2 regions of the Blautia sp. BCRC 81119 genome follow, and region 1 is predicted to be linked to the other one. Evidence: predicted binding sites of a transcription regulator. Region 1 holds the regulator's gene; the other holds the start of a gene.

The links. The regulator HrcA, encoded in region 1, represses chaperone genes, less so after heat shock. The targets are predictions, from matches to a motif close to TGTTAGCACTCNNNNNNNNNGAGTGCTAACA.
Region 2: htpG (molecular chaperone HtpG) is a predicted target of HrcA. The motif match lies at 1,730-1,760, and genes of this name have one in related genera.

The regions. Positions count from the first base shown of each region.
Region 1 is NZ_QJHD01000004.1:61,316-67,990, reverse strand. It holds gene DMI82_RS03510 (ABC transporter substrate-binding protein) at 1-590, shown strand, start outside; gene hrcA (heat-inducible transcriptional repressor HrcA) at 767-1,810, shown strand; gene grpE (nucleotide exchange factor GrpE) at 1,829-2,464, shown strand; gene dnaK (molecular chaperone DnaK) at 2,518-4,410, shown strand; gene dnaJ (molecular chaperone DnaJ) at 4,432-5,622, shown strand; gene prmA (50S ribosomal protein L11 methyltransferase) at 5,781-6,675, shown strand, end outside.
Region 2 is NZ_QJHD01000001.1:20,102-26,776, reverse strand. It holds gene DMI82_RS20175 (LPXTG cell wall anchor domain-containing protein) at 1-1,635, shown strand, start outside; gene htpG (molecular chaperone HtpG) at 1,883-3,937, shown strand; gene DMI82_RS00125 (sporulation initiation factor Spo0A C-terminal domain-containing protein) at 4,217-4,549, shown strand; gene DMI82_RS00120 (DUF5721 family protein) at 4,550-5,053, opposite strand; gene DMI82_RS00115 (DegV family protein) at 5,213-6,052, shown strand; gene DMI82_RS00110 (hypothetical protein) at 6,170-6,424, shown strand; gene DMI82_RS00105 (cold-shock protein) at 6,569-6,675, opposite strand, start outside.

The sequences.
Region 1 (6,675 bases):
CAAGAGAAGCGGCAGAATATATGAAGCGAATGCTGGATACAGGGATGATATCAGAGGAGAATCTGATCGACCAGCATGACCAGCTGAATGAAAAATTTATAAACGGCCAGTATGGATGTATGTTTATGTATACCGGTGTGTTGAGTACTTTTCAGAATGCAGGCGTGTATGGAAAAGATAAGATCCATATGGCACCATTTCCGGAATTTGACGAGAAGGTGACCAATATCGCAACCTGGCAGTATGTACTGAATAAAAATTCTGATCATAAAGAAGCAGCTCTGAAGTTCCTTCAGTATGTGTCCGGATATGAGGCCAGTAAAAATTACGGACAGCTGATAAAAATGTGTCCGGCAAGACTGGATGTGATCGAGGATAAGAATTTTGATCTGGATGGCATTGAAATGATCCGGCAATATCTGAAAGATTATAAGCTGAAAGCAAGACCACTGTGTGCCGATTCCATAGAAGCCGTTTCGTCCATGGGAACGGAATTTCAGAAATATATGCTGGGACAGAAAACAGAAGCGGAATTTTTTGCCGGGGCACAGAACTGCATAGACCAGTATTACAAAAAAGCATCGTACTGATGCTTTTTTTGTTTTGAAAAAATAAGAACTTTTTTTCAAAACATATTGACAAATATTTTACATGGTGATATCTTAAAGACTGTAGATGTTAGCACTCCACTAAAATGAGTGCTAACAGATGTAAAAAAAGAATCAACATCCGTCAGGAAAGAATAAAAAGGAAAGGAGATGGATTCATGGAAGAGGTGTTGAATGAGCGCAAGCAAAAAATCTTAAAAGCAATCATCAAGACCTATATGGAAACCGGAGAACCGGTTGGTTCCAGGACCATTTCCAAGTATGCGGATCTCAATGTCAGTTCCGCAACGATCCGAAATGAAATGTCAGACCTGACAGATATGGGCTATATCGTCCAGCCTCATACCTCAGCAGGAAGGATTCCTTCAGATAAGGGCTACAGACTTTACGTCAATGAGTTGATGAAGGAGAAGGAAGCGGAGGTCGCAGAGCTGCGAGATCTGATCATTGAGAAGACAGATAAGATGGATAAGGTGCTTAAGAAGGTTGCGAAGGTTCTTGCTTCCAATACCAACTATGCTACCATGGTTTCCGTTCCGCAGTACAGCGGCAACAAGGTCAAGTTCATCCAGCTGTCGAGGATGAGCGAGCTTCAGCTTGTGGCAGTGGTTGTCAGTGACAACAACACAGTCCGGAACCAGATCATCAATCTGGATGAGGAAATGGACGACCAGACGATCCTGAAACTGAATCTTCTTCTTAACACCAATCTCAATGGGATTCCAATCCAGGATATCAACCTTGGGATGATCGCCAGACTGAAGGAACAGGCAGGCAGCCACAGCGGTGTGGTGGCAACGGTTCTGGATGCAGTGGCAGCCACCATTCATGTGGAAGAGGAAGATATGGAGATCTATACTTCAGGTGCAACTAACATTTTCAAGTATCCGGAGCTTGCCGATAAAGAGAAGGCAACGGAGCTGATCTCCGCATTTGAGGAGAAGCATGAACTTGCCGATCTTGTAAAAGAACAGATGTCAGATGGAGAGAATACAGGAATTCAGGTTTACATCGGTGATGAGATGCCAATCCAGACCATGAAGGACTGCAGCATTGTAACTGCCAGATATGAACTGGGAGACGGAATGTACGGAACCATCGGGATCATCGGTCCCAAACGAATGGATTATGAGAATGTAGTGGACAGTCTGAAGGAACTGAAGAATCATCTGGATGACGTTTTGAAAAAGAAGAAAACTTAGAAAGGCGGTAGAAAAAAAGTGTCGGAGGAAACAAAGAAAACATCCGAAGAGCAGGAAGCGGAGAAGGAAATCCCCGTAACTGACGGAGATCAGGAAGAAGAAAACCTGACACCGGAGGGAGAAGATCTGCCGGAGGAAGAAAATAATACTCCAGGCGAAGAAGCTGCCTCAGAGGATAAAAAAGAAGAAAAATCAAAAACTTCCTTCTTCGGAAAGAAGAAAAAAGATAAATCTGAGCAGAAGGTGGAGGAACTTACCGATCGCCTGAAGCGTACCATGGCTGAATTTGATAATTTCCGTAAAAGAACGGAAAAAGAAAAATCCAGCATGTACATCATCGGAGCAAAAGAAATCGTTGAAAAGATCCTGCCGGTTGTGGATAACTTCGAAAGAGGTCTTGCACAGGCACAGGAAGGCGATGCTTTTGCAGATGGAATGAAAATGATCTACAAGCAGCTTACCACAACACTGGATGAGCTTGGTGTGAAGCCGATCGAAGCAGTGGGAAAGGAATTCAACCCGGATTTCCATAATGCAGTGATGCATGTGGAGGATGAAGAGGTTGGAGAGAACATCGTGGTGGAAGAATTCCAGAAGGGTTACACCTACAAGGATTTCGTAGTACGCCACAGTATGGTGAAGGTTGCGAACTAACTGACAACAAACTTTATTTTAACAGATACAGACTAAAACAGGAGGAAAAAATCATGGGAAAGATTATTGGTATTGACTTAGGTACAACAAACAGCTGTGTAGCCGTAATGGAAGGTGGACAGCCGACAGTTATCGCAAATACAGAAGGCGCAAGAACAACACCATCCGTTGTAGCATTCACAAAAACAGGAGAGCGTCTGGTAGGTGAGCCTGCAAAACGTCAGGCAGTTACAAATGCAGACAGAACGATCTCCTCTATCAAAAGAGAGATGGGTACCGATTACCGTGTAACCATCGATGACAAGAAATATTCTCCACAGGAGATCTCCGCAATGATCCTTCAGAAACTGAAAAAGGATGCAGAGGCATATCTTGGTGAGAAAGTAACAGAGGCAGTTATCACAGTTCCGGCTTACTTCAACGATGCTCAGCGTCAGGCTACCAAAGATGCAGGTAAGATCGCAGGTCTTGATGTAAAACGTATCATCAACGAGCCTACAGCAGCAGCTCTTGCATATGGCCTTGACAATGAGAAAGAGCAGAAGATCATGGTATACGACCTTGGTGGTGGTACATTCGATGTATCCGTGATTGAGATCGGTGATGGTGTTATCGAGGTTCTTTCCACAGCTGGTAATAACCGTCTTGGTGGAGATGACTTTGATAAGAAAGTTACAGATTACATGCTTGCTGAGTTCAAGAGAACAGAGGGCGTAGACTTAAGCAACGACAAGATGGCTCTTCAGAGACTGAAAGAGGCAGCTGAGAAAGCTAAGAAAGAGCTTTCTTCCGCAACAACAACAAACATCAACCTTCCGTTCATCACAGCAACTGCTGAGGGACCGAAGCATTTCGATATGAACCTTACAAGAGCTAAATTTGATGAGCTGACACATGACCTTGTAGAGATGACTGCTGAGCCGGTTCGTCGTGCACTGTCTGATGCAGGTATCACAGCTTCCGAGCTTGGCCAGGTACTTCTGGTTGGTGGTTCTTCCCGTATCCCGGCAGTACAGGATAAGGTAAGACAGTTAACAGGCAAAGAGCCGAGCAAGAACCTGAATCCGGATGAGTGTGTTGCACTTGGTGCTTCTGTACAGGGTGGTAAACTTGCAGGTGATGCAGGTGCCGGTGATATCCTTCTTCTGGATGTTACTCCGCTGTCTCTGTCCATTGAGACAATGGGTGGTATCGCAACTCGTCTGATCGAGAGAAATACTACAATTCCTACAAAGAAGAGCCAGATCTTCTCCACAGCAGCAGACAACCAGACAGCTGTAGATATCAACGTTGTACAGGGTGAGCGTCAGTTCGCAAAAGACAATAAATCCCTCGGCCAGTTCCGTCTGGATGGAATCCCGCCAGCACGTCGTGGTGTTCCGCAGATCGAGGTAACATTTGACATCGATGCCAACGGTATCGTTAATGTATCTGCTAAGGATCTTGGAACAGGTAAGGAGCAGCACATCACGATCACAGCTGGTTCTAACATGTCCGATTCCGATATCGACAAAGCTGTCAAAGAAGCAGCTGAGTTCGAGGCTCAGGATAAGAAACGTAAAGAGGCGATCGACACAAGAAACAATGCAGACTCCATGGTATTCCAGGTTGAGAATGCACTGAAAGAAGCTGGCGACAAGCTTGACGCAAACGATAAAGCAAGTGTTGAGGCTGACCTCAATGCACTGAAAGATCTTCTTGCACAGACAGCAAATGCTCAGGAGCTTACTGATTCTCAGGTTGCAGATATCAAAGCTGCACAGGAGAAGATGATGGAGAGCGCTCAGAAACTGTTCTCCAAGATGTATGAGCAGACTCAGGGAGCTCAGGGTCAGGCTGGTCCTGGACCGGATATGGGCAACATGGGCGGAAACGCTGGTGCTCAGGGCGGAAATGAAGCAGGATACGGCGATGATGTTGTAGATGCTGATTACAAGGAAGTCTAAGACAAGTAGGAAATAATTACAATGGCTGATAAAAGAGATTATTATGAAGTCTTAGGTGTGGATAAAAACGCCGACGACGCAACATTAAAAAAAGCATATCGTAAGCTGGCCAAGAAATATCACCCGGATGTAAATCCGGGTGATAAAGAGGCTGAAGCGAAATTCAAAGAGGCGACAGAGGCTTACTCCGTTTTAAGTGATGCCGACAAGAGAAGACAGTATGATCAGTTTGGTCATGCGGCATTTGAAAACGGCGGCGGAGGCGGTGCCGGCGGCTTTGGTGGATTTGACTTCAACGGTGCGGATATGGGAGACATCTTCGGAGATATCTTCGGAGACCTGTTCGGCGGCGGAGGCAGAACCAGACGGGCCAACAATGGACCGATGAAGGGTGCCAACCTTCGTGCACGTGTGAACATTACTTTTGAGGAAGCGGTTTTCGGATGCGAGAAAGAGCTGGAAATCGTTCTCAAAGATGAGTGTACCACATGTCACGGAACCGGAGCGAAACCGGGAACATCACCGATCACCTGTCCGAAATGTAAAGGCCAGGGCCAGATCGTTTACACCCAGCAGTCCATGTTTGGTATGGTACGTAATGTTCAGACCTGTCCGGATTGTAACGGAACCGGTAAGGTGATCAAGGACAAATGCAGTGCCTGCCGTGGAACCGGATATACCTCTTCCAGAAAGAAGATCCAGGTATCTGTACCGGCCGGTATTGATAATGGTCAGTGTATCCGTATCCGTGAAAAAGGTGAGCCGGGAACCAACGGCGGACCGAGAGGAGATCTGCTGGTTGAGGTAAATGTAGCCCGTCATCCGATCTTCCAGAGACAGGATATGAATATCTTTTCAACAGCTCCGATCACATTTGCACAGGCTGCACTTGGCGGTGAGATGCGTATTAATACCGTTGACGGTGAGGTTTCCTATGAGGTGAAACCGGGAACACAGACGGATACAAGAATCCGCCTGAAGGGCAAAGGTGTTCCGTCATTACGTAACAAGAACGTTCGTGGTGACCACTATGTAACACTGGTAGTCCAGACTCCGACAAATCTCAATGAGGAAGCAAAGAAAGCTCTGGAAGCTTTTGATGCGGCATGTGGAAACCGTCCGTCAGAGGACAGCACATCCGAGACTTCCGAAAAAACCGAAAAGAAGAAAAAAGGTTTCCGTGAGAAAGTAAAGGAAATGTTTGAGGAATAAATAAAGTGAAAACAGGAAAGAGGCACAAAATGCCTCTTTCTTTTTTTTCTGTATTCGTGTATATTAAAAGAAGTGCCCGTTTTCGGGACAATAGAAAACAGGCGACAGACTGGAATGAAAATCCGTAAATGTGTATACAGCATAAGGAGATATAAAAGATGAAATGGAACCGTTTTACACTTAAGACAAAAACAGAGGCAGAGGATATTGTGATCTGTACACTTGCCGAGGTGGGGATTGAAGGTGTGGAGATCCAGGACAAGCAGCCGCTGACCGATGAGGATAAGGCACAGATGTTTGTGGATATTATGCCGGAAGGACCAGCAGATGACGGGATCGCATATCTGAACTTCTATCTGGAAGAGGATGCGGATACCGAGGCAATCCTGAAAGATGTGAAGGCTGCACTGGAGGATCTGAGAAGCTTTGTGGATATCGGAGAGGCAACCATCACAGAATCCCAGACAGAGGACAAGGACTGGATCAATAACTGGAAACAGTACTTCCATCAGTTCTATGTAGACGACATTCTGATCGTACCGTCCTGGGAAGAAGTGAAGGCAGAAGATAAGGACAAGATGATCCTCCACATTGATCCGGGAACTGCCTTTGGTACAGGAATGCATGAGACCACACAGCTTGTGATCCGTCAGCTGAAGAAATTTGTGAAGCCGGGAATGGAGATCCTTGATGTGGGAACCGGAAGTGGAATCCTGGGAATCGTTGCACTGAAGCTTGGTGCAGGTCATGTGGTTGGTACAGATCTTGATCCCTGTGCAGTTCCGGCAGTGTCTGAGAACAAGGAGGCCAACCAGATCGAGGAGAAATCCTTTGACATGATGATCGGAAACATCATCGATGACAAAGAAGTTCAGAATCAGGTCGGATATGAGAAATATGATATCGTAACTGCAAATATCCTGGCAGATGTTCTGGTACCGCTGACTCCGGTGATCGTTGCACAGATGAAAAAAGGCGCTTACTACATTACATCAGGCATCCTGGATGTAAAGGAGGATGTCGTAGTGAAGGCTGTAAAAGATGCCGGACTAA
Region 2 (6,675 bases), on a different contig from region 1:
AGCGGAAAAATCCAGTTGGCGCAGGGAGGAGAGCAGACCTTTACCGTACAGCCTAAGCTTGGACTCTCTGCAAAAGATGATCCATACGTGGAAGAGCTTGTATTTGCTTCTGATGAAAGCACGGAAGCATCTGCTACAGTGACGGCTTCGGTTATGGTAAAGACAGAAACACCAAAAACAGTTACTGCAACAGTGAAACCGGAAGGCCCTCTGAAGTTTGGAACACTGGAACAGGGCTATGAGACTGCGCCGGATGCAAAGCCTGTAACCGTAGAGAATACAGGTACAGAGGCTATCCGGATCCAGCTTTCTGCTCCGGAGGATTATGAGGTGGGAGAGCCTTCTGCGGAAGTGCTCAATCCCGGAGATAAGGCGGCAACCTTTACCGTACAGCCCAAGACTGGTCTTCAGGCCGGAGATCACAGTGATACGATTTCTGTGACAGATCAGAATACCGGAAACACACTGGCTGAAGTCCGGCTGGAATTTACAGTTTCGGAGCCGGAACCGGAACCCAATCCCGGTCTTTCGGTAACAGACAGTCTGGAGTTTGGAACTAAAGAGGAAGGCTATAAGGAACTTCCTGATGCGAAGAAAGTTACAGTTACCAACACCGGAAATACAAAGATCGTTTTGAAACAGCCTTCATCAAATGCATATACAATTGGTACACTTTCCGCCACAGAGCTGGAAGCAGGAGATAATGCAACCTTTAGCGTACAGCCGGTCAGCGGACTTTCACAGGGGGAATATCTGGAAGACATTGTGATCGCCAATGATGCAAATGTGGAAGCTTATGTAAACGTTCATTTCAGCGTTACAAAGAAAAAAACAGATAACAGTAAGAAGGCGAATAACCTTACAGGTATCAAAAAGCCATCCGATATCAAAGATCTTCCCAATGGAACCCAGAAAACCCAGAAAGCCCTGAAGCTTCCGGGAACAGTAAAGATCACTACAACAAAGGGAGAGCAGAAGGCATCTGTTAAATGGGATGTTAAGGGATCTTCTTATGATCCGTCTTCTGCAGAACGTCAGATATTTAATGTAAAAGGTACTGTCATTCTTCCGGAGGGGGTTAAGAATCCTAACAAGATCAGTACAGTGATCGCAGTAAGTATTACAGTAAATGGATATCAGGGCACGGAAGCCGCTGCATCGGACAATAAGATCACAGGAATTGATTCCAATGGCAAGTATGATACCAATACAAAGATCACCTTTACAGCATCTGGTGCAGGGATGGATAATACAAACCCGCGTAAGGGAGATACCAGATATCAGCCGAAGAGCTGGAAGATCACAGAGACCCGTACCTGGGATGGAGAGCCTTATACTGCAACATTCCGTGTCAGCAAGCCAGGAAAATATACTCTGAAAGTTACCTTTGGACAGCAGAAATATGACGGCTCCAGCTGGAAGGATACCGGTACACAGTCAGAAAGTACGGTTACTTTTACGGTATCACAGGCAGCAGTTCTTACTGCGACTCCGAGTCCGGCAGTGACACAGACAAATCAGAAATCTGCAGTGCAGACGGGAGACAGTACACCGATCATGACATTTGTGATCATTTTGATCGTGGCTGTGGTATGTATTGGAGGAATCCTTGTATATCGTAGAAAGAAAAAATAAGAACAGAATGTAGAAGATAGTTTTACAGCACCCTCCGTACAAAAAAATGTACGGAGGGATTTTTTTGCACATAGAGATCCGTTTTACATGCTGTTGCTAGCACTCTATAATGATGAGTGCTAAATTTTTCTTGACTTTTGTAAAAAGTCGTATTAGTATATATTTATTGAAAAAAACAACAGGTTTCCGACTCTGTCGGAACATCAGAAATAAAAACAAAAATAAAAACAAAAGGAGAGTGACATATATGTCAGCAAAACATGGCAGTTTATCAATCAACAGTGAAAACATTTTTCCGATTATCAAGAAATGGTTATATTCCGACCATGATATTTTTGTAAGAGAGATGATCTCCAACGGATGCGATGCGATCACCAAACTGAGAAAGCTGGAAGTTATGGGAGATTATACATTCCCGGAAGGTTACAAACCGGCTGTAAATGTTATCGTTGATCCGGATCAGAAAACTTTGAAGTTTATCGATAACGGTATTGGTATGACAGCAGATGAAGTAGAGGAATATATCACACAGATCGCTTTTTCCGGTGCCACAGAGTTTCTTGAGAAATATAAGGATAAAACAACGGATGATCAGATGATCGGTCATTTCGGACTTGGATTTTATTCTGCATTTATGGTTGCAGATGAAGTTCATATCGATACTCTCTCTTACAAGGAGGGTTCCACACCGGTACATTGGACCTGTGACGGTGGTACGGAGTATGAGATGGCAGACGGAAACAAAACAGAACCGGGAACAGAGATCACTCTTTTCCTCAATGAGGAAAGCCTGGAGTTTGCCAATGAATATCGTATGAGAGAGGTTATTGAGAAATACTGTTCTTTCATGCCGGTAAATATCTATCTTTCCAAAGCAAATGCTGAACAGGAGTATGAAACCATCGATGAGGCAGATCTCCGTGAAGATGACGTGGTAGTTGAACATATCCATGAGGACGCCAAGACGGAGGAAAAGGAGAATGATAAAGGCGAGAAAGAAGTTGTGGAAGTTTCTCCTGCCAAAGATAAAGTAAAGATCAATAAACGGCCGGTATCCTTAAGCGATACACAGCCGCTCTGGATGAAACACCCAAATGAGTGCACGGATGAAGAGTATAAAGAATTTTACCGTAAGGTATTTATGGATTACAAGGAACCGCTGTTCTGGATCCATCTGAACATGGACTATCCGTTCAACCTGAAAGGTATCCTGTATTTCCCGAAGATCAGGACAGAGTATGATTCCATTGAGGGAACCATCAAGCTTTATAATAATCAGGTATTTATTGCAGATAACATCAAAGAGGTGATCCCGGAATTCCTTCTTCTTCTGAAAGGCGTGATCGACTGTCCGGATCTTCCACTGAATGTTTCCCGTTCTGCACTGCAGAATGATGGTTTTGTGAAAAAGATTTCTGAATACATCACCAAGAAAGTAGCAGATAAGCTCACCGGAATGTGCAAGACAGACAGAGAGTCTTATGAGAAGTACTGGGATGATATCAGCCCGTTTATCAAATTTGGATGCATCAAGGATGCGAAATTTGGTGAGAAGATGAATGATTATATCCTCTTTAAGAATCTGGATGGCAAATATCTTACCCTGAAAGACTGCATTGAGGAAAATAAAAAAGAAGAAACAAAAGCAGCTGAAGAGGAGAAGACAGAGGAGAAAGCTTCTGAAGGATCCCAGAATGAGGAACCGGAAAAAACGGTGATCTATTATGTGACCGATGAGGTACAGCAGAGCCAGTACATTAATATGTTCCGTGAAGCGGGTAAAGATGCTGTACTGCTGAAGCATGTGATCGATTCACAGTTTATTTCCCATCTTGAACAGCAGGATCAGACGATCCAGTTCAAGAGAATTGATGCAGATCTGACAGAAGAGCTTCGTGAAGACGGAGAAGCGGATGAAGCAACAGTCAAGACACTTACTGAGGTGTTCCGTAAGAATCTTGGCAAGGATAAACTTGAAGTAAAAGTAGAGAAGCTGAAAAATGAGGGAACTGCAGCGATGATCACTCTTCCTGAGGAGAGCCGCCGTATGCAGGATATGATGAAAATGTACAATATGTACGGAATGGATCCGAATATGTTCGGTGGTCAGGAAGTACTTGTACTGAACGCAAATCATCCTCTTGTAAGATTTATAGCAGAAAATCAGGGATCAGAGTATGTTCCGGTGATCTGTGAACAGCTTTATGATCTTGCAATGATGAGCCATAAACAGCTTTCTCCTGAAGAAATGACAAAATTTGTAAAGAGAAGCAACGATATCCTTATGGTCCTTACAAAATAAAACGACATATAAAATGATCGAAAGGCTTTGCCCGTAATGGGGCGAAGCCTTTGTTTTTTTATAACAATATGTGTATCTTTAACACAATTAGAGGAATTTTAAATAAAATAATAGATATTAAATAAAAATAACCTGTAAAATATGACTAAAAATTTAAATAAGTATCTAATATGTATAAAATAAATTTTCGGAAGAAAGCGAAAAATATAGATAAGTGTCGTATTATACATAAGGGAGTGCTTTTAAAAAGAGAAAAAAATGAAATGGAGGAACAAATGTATGAAAAAGGTGTATGAATTGATCAGAAGACTTGGTGCAAATTCGAAATACAAAGGATATTTTTTCGTTGCGGAAGCGGTAAAGATTTCCATGGGGTATCAGTATAAACCATTGCGGATCACAAAGGATATTTATCCATACCTGGCGCGGAAGTACAGATCAACACCTACCAATATTGAGCATGATATCAGAACAATGGTAAATGTGTGTTGGGAAGGAAATAAAAAACTGCTGGATGAGATTGCAGGATATCCTCTAGAATACAAGCCTACCAACAGTGAATTTATTGATATGCTTGCGTATTACCTGAGGGAAATAGAAGAAGAGAATTGACTATAGCCTTTCAAAAAGAATCTGATTCCTGGACAGAAAGCTCAGGATCATATCATCCCAGAGCTGCTCCGGGCGTTTATCCATAGAGAATGTTTTGAGAGAGGTTCCGGTAGTACAAAGAAGGCTGTTATTTTTAAATTGAAGATTTAAGAATAGTCCGTCAATCTGTTCGGAGGAAATTCCGAAATCTGTATTTCTCATTGCAGCTTCAACTCCACTCCGACTTAAATGTAGCACGATCCTGAAGCTTAAGGGCGTACGCTTACCGCGGATCACAGACCAGCAGAAAGGTCTGATGTCCTTCCAGAGAGAATGTGTCCGGCCGTGCTCTGTGAGTCTGTTCATGCTGTCTGTATCAAAAAAATCTTTCTGAAGCCTGCCATCAATGGTAAAAGTATTAAAAGTAGTCACAGTCGCTTCGGACAGACAGAATTTGTCAAATACTTCTCCTATAAAAAGTTTGTTTGTGAAATCCCGGATATCGGTGATCTTTAATGCAAGCATGCCGCACTTCCTTTCTTTTATGTGATCGCGTGTAGACATTATATCTCAGATAAAGAAAAAAGGACAGACTTTTTAAAAAACTCTTTTCAAATATCTGTTTATGTGATACGATAGATGTGGTATTGAATACTACATATAATGGAAAAGAGGACGATATAATTGAGCTATAAGATTGCGATAGATAGCTGTGGGGAGCTTTTAGATGAATGGAAAAATGACGGCAGGATTGAATCCATACCACTGACGCTGACGGTGGGCGGTGAGAATATTATAGATGATGAGAATTTCGATCAGAAAGATTTTTTAAAGAAGGTTGCGGCCTGCCCGGAATGCCCCAAGTCTGCATGCCCTTCTCCGGAACGCTATATGAAGGCATATGAGTGTGATGCGGAACACATTTATGCGGTGACGCTATCGGCAGAATTGAGTGGTTCCTATAACAGTGCGATTCTTGGAAAAAACCTGTTCCTGGAAGAGCAGCCGGAGAAAAAGGTTCATGTATTTAATTCCAAATCTGCATCCGGTGGTCAGAGTCTGATTGCCATGAAGATCGTGGAGTGTGAAGAAAAGGGACTTTCTTTTGAAGAAGTAGTAAGTGAAGTAGAGAAATATATTGAAGAGATGAACACATTTTTTGTGTTGGAGAATCTGGAAACTCTGCGCAAGAACGGACGTTTGGGCAGAGTGAAAGCTCTGGTGGCCAGTGCACTGAAGATCAAGCCGGTTATGGGAGCTACTCCGGAAGGAACGATCTGTCAGCTGGATCAGGCCAGAGGCATGAATAAAGCAATCGTAAAAATGGTGGATCACATTGGAGAGAAGGGGATCAACATCCCGGAAAAGACAGTTGCCATCACTCATTGCAACTGTCCGGAAAGAGCGAAGATGCTGGAGGAGGCTATCCGTGAGAAACTGCACCCAGCAAAGATCGTAGTTATGGATACTGCCGGTGTCAGCAGTATGTATGCCAACGATGGTGGCGTTATCGTAGCAGTCTGATCAGAGAAAATCTCCAGTTCAGAAAATTATCACATTTCTTCAGGGAGTTGCCGCTTTTCTTTTGAAAACAAGTGTGCTATAATGAACGAAGTACTGAAGCGGCAAAGGAGAAAGACAATGAGCCAGAAGAAAGTTGACAAATATAAAAACAACAAATACTCGCGAAACAGTGCCCTGAAGAAGGAACGCGCAGAATTTGTACTTGAGATGGCGGCATGGATCCTCATCGCGGTTCTGCTTGTAGGCTGGATCGGATATTCCGCATATGCCAAGATCCAGGCGAAGGAAGCCAGTGTGAAGGTGGATACTGTGATGGATACTTCTGCATTGACAGATTATATTTCCGGATTATCTTCAGACAGTGCGGAATAGAAAACACATATGAAATGATGGGTTCCCGGGATGTGTTGAAGCATCCCGGGGATTTTTATATACAGGATAAATATAATGCAATAAAAAACGGGTCTGCCATAAAGCAGCCCCGTTTTGACTTATACGTTTTTTATGGTTATAGAATTATAACTTTGTAACGTTAGCAGCCTGCATTCCGCGAGCGCCCTCAGTTAAGTCGTAGGATACAGCCTGTCCTTCTTCAAGAGATTTGAAGCCTTCACCGTTGATAG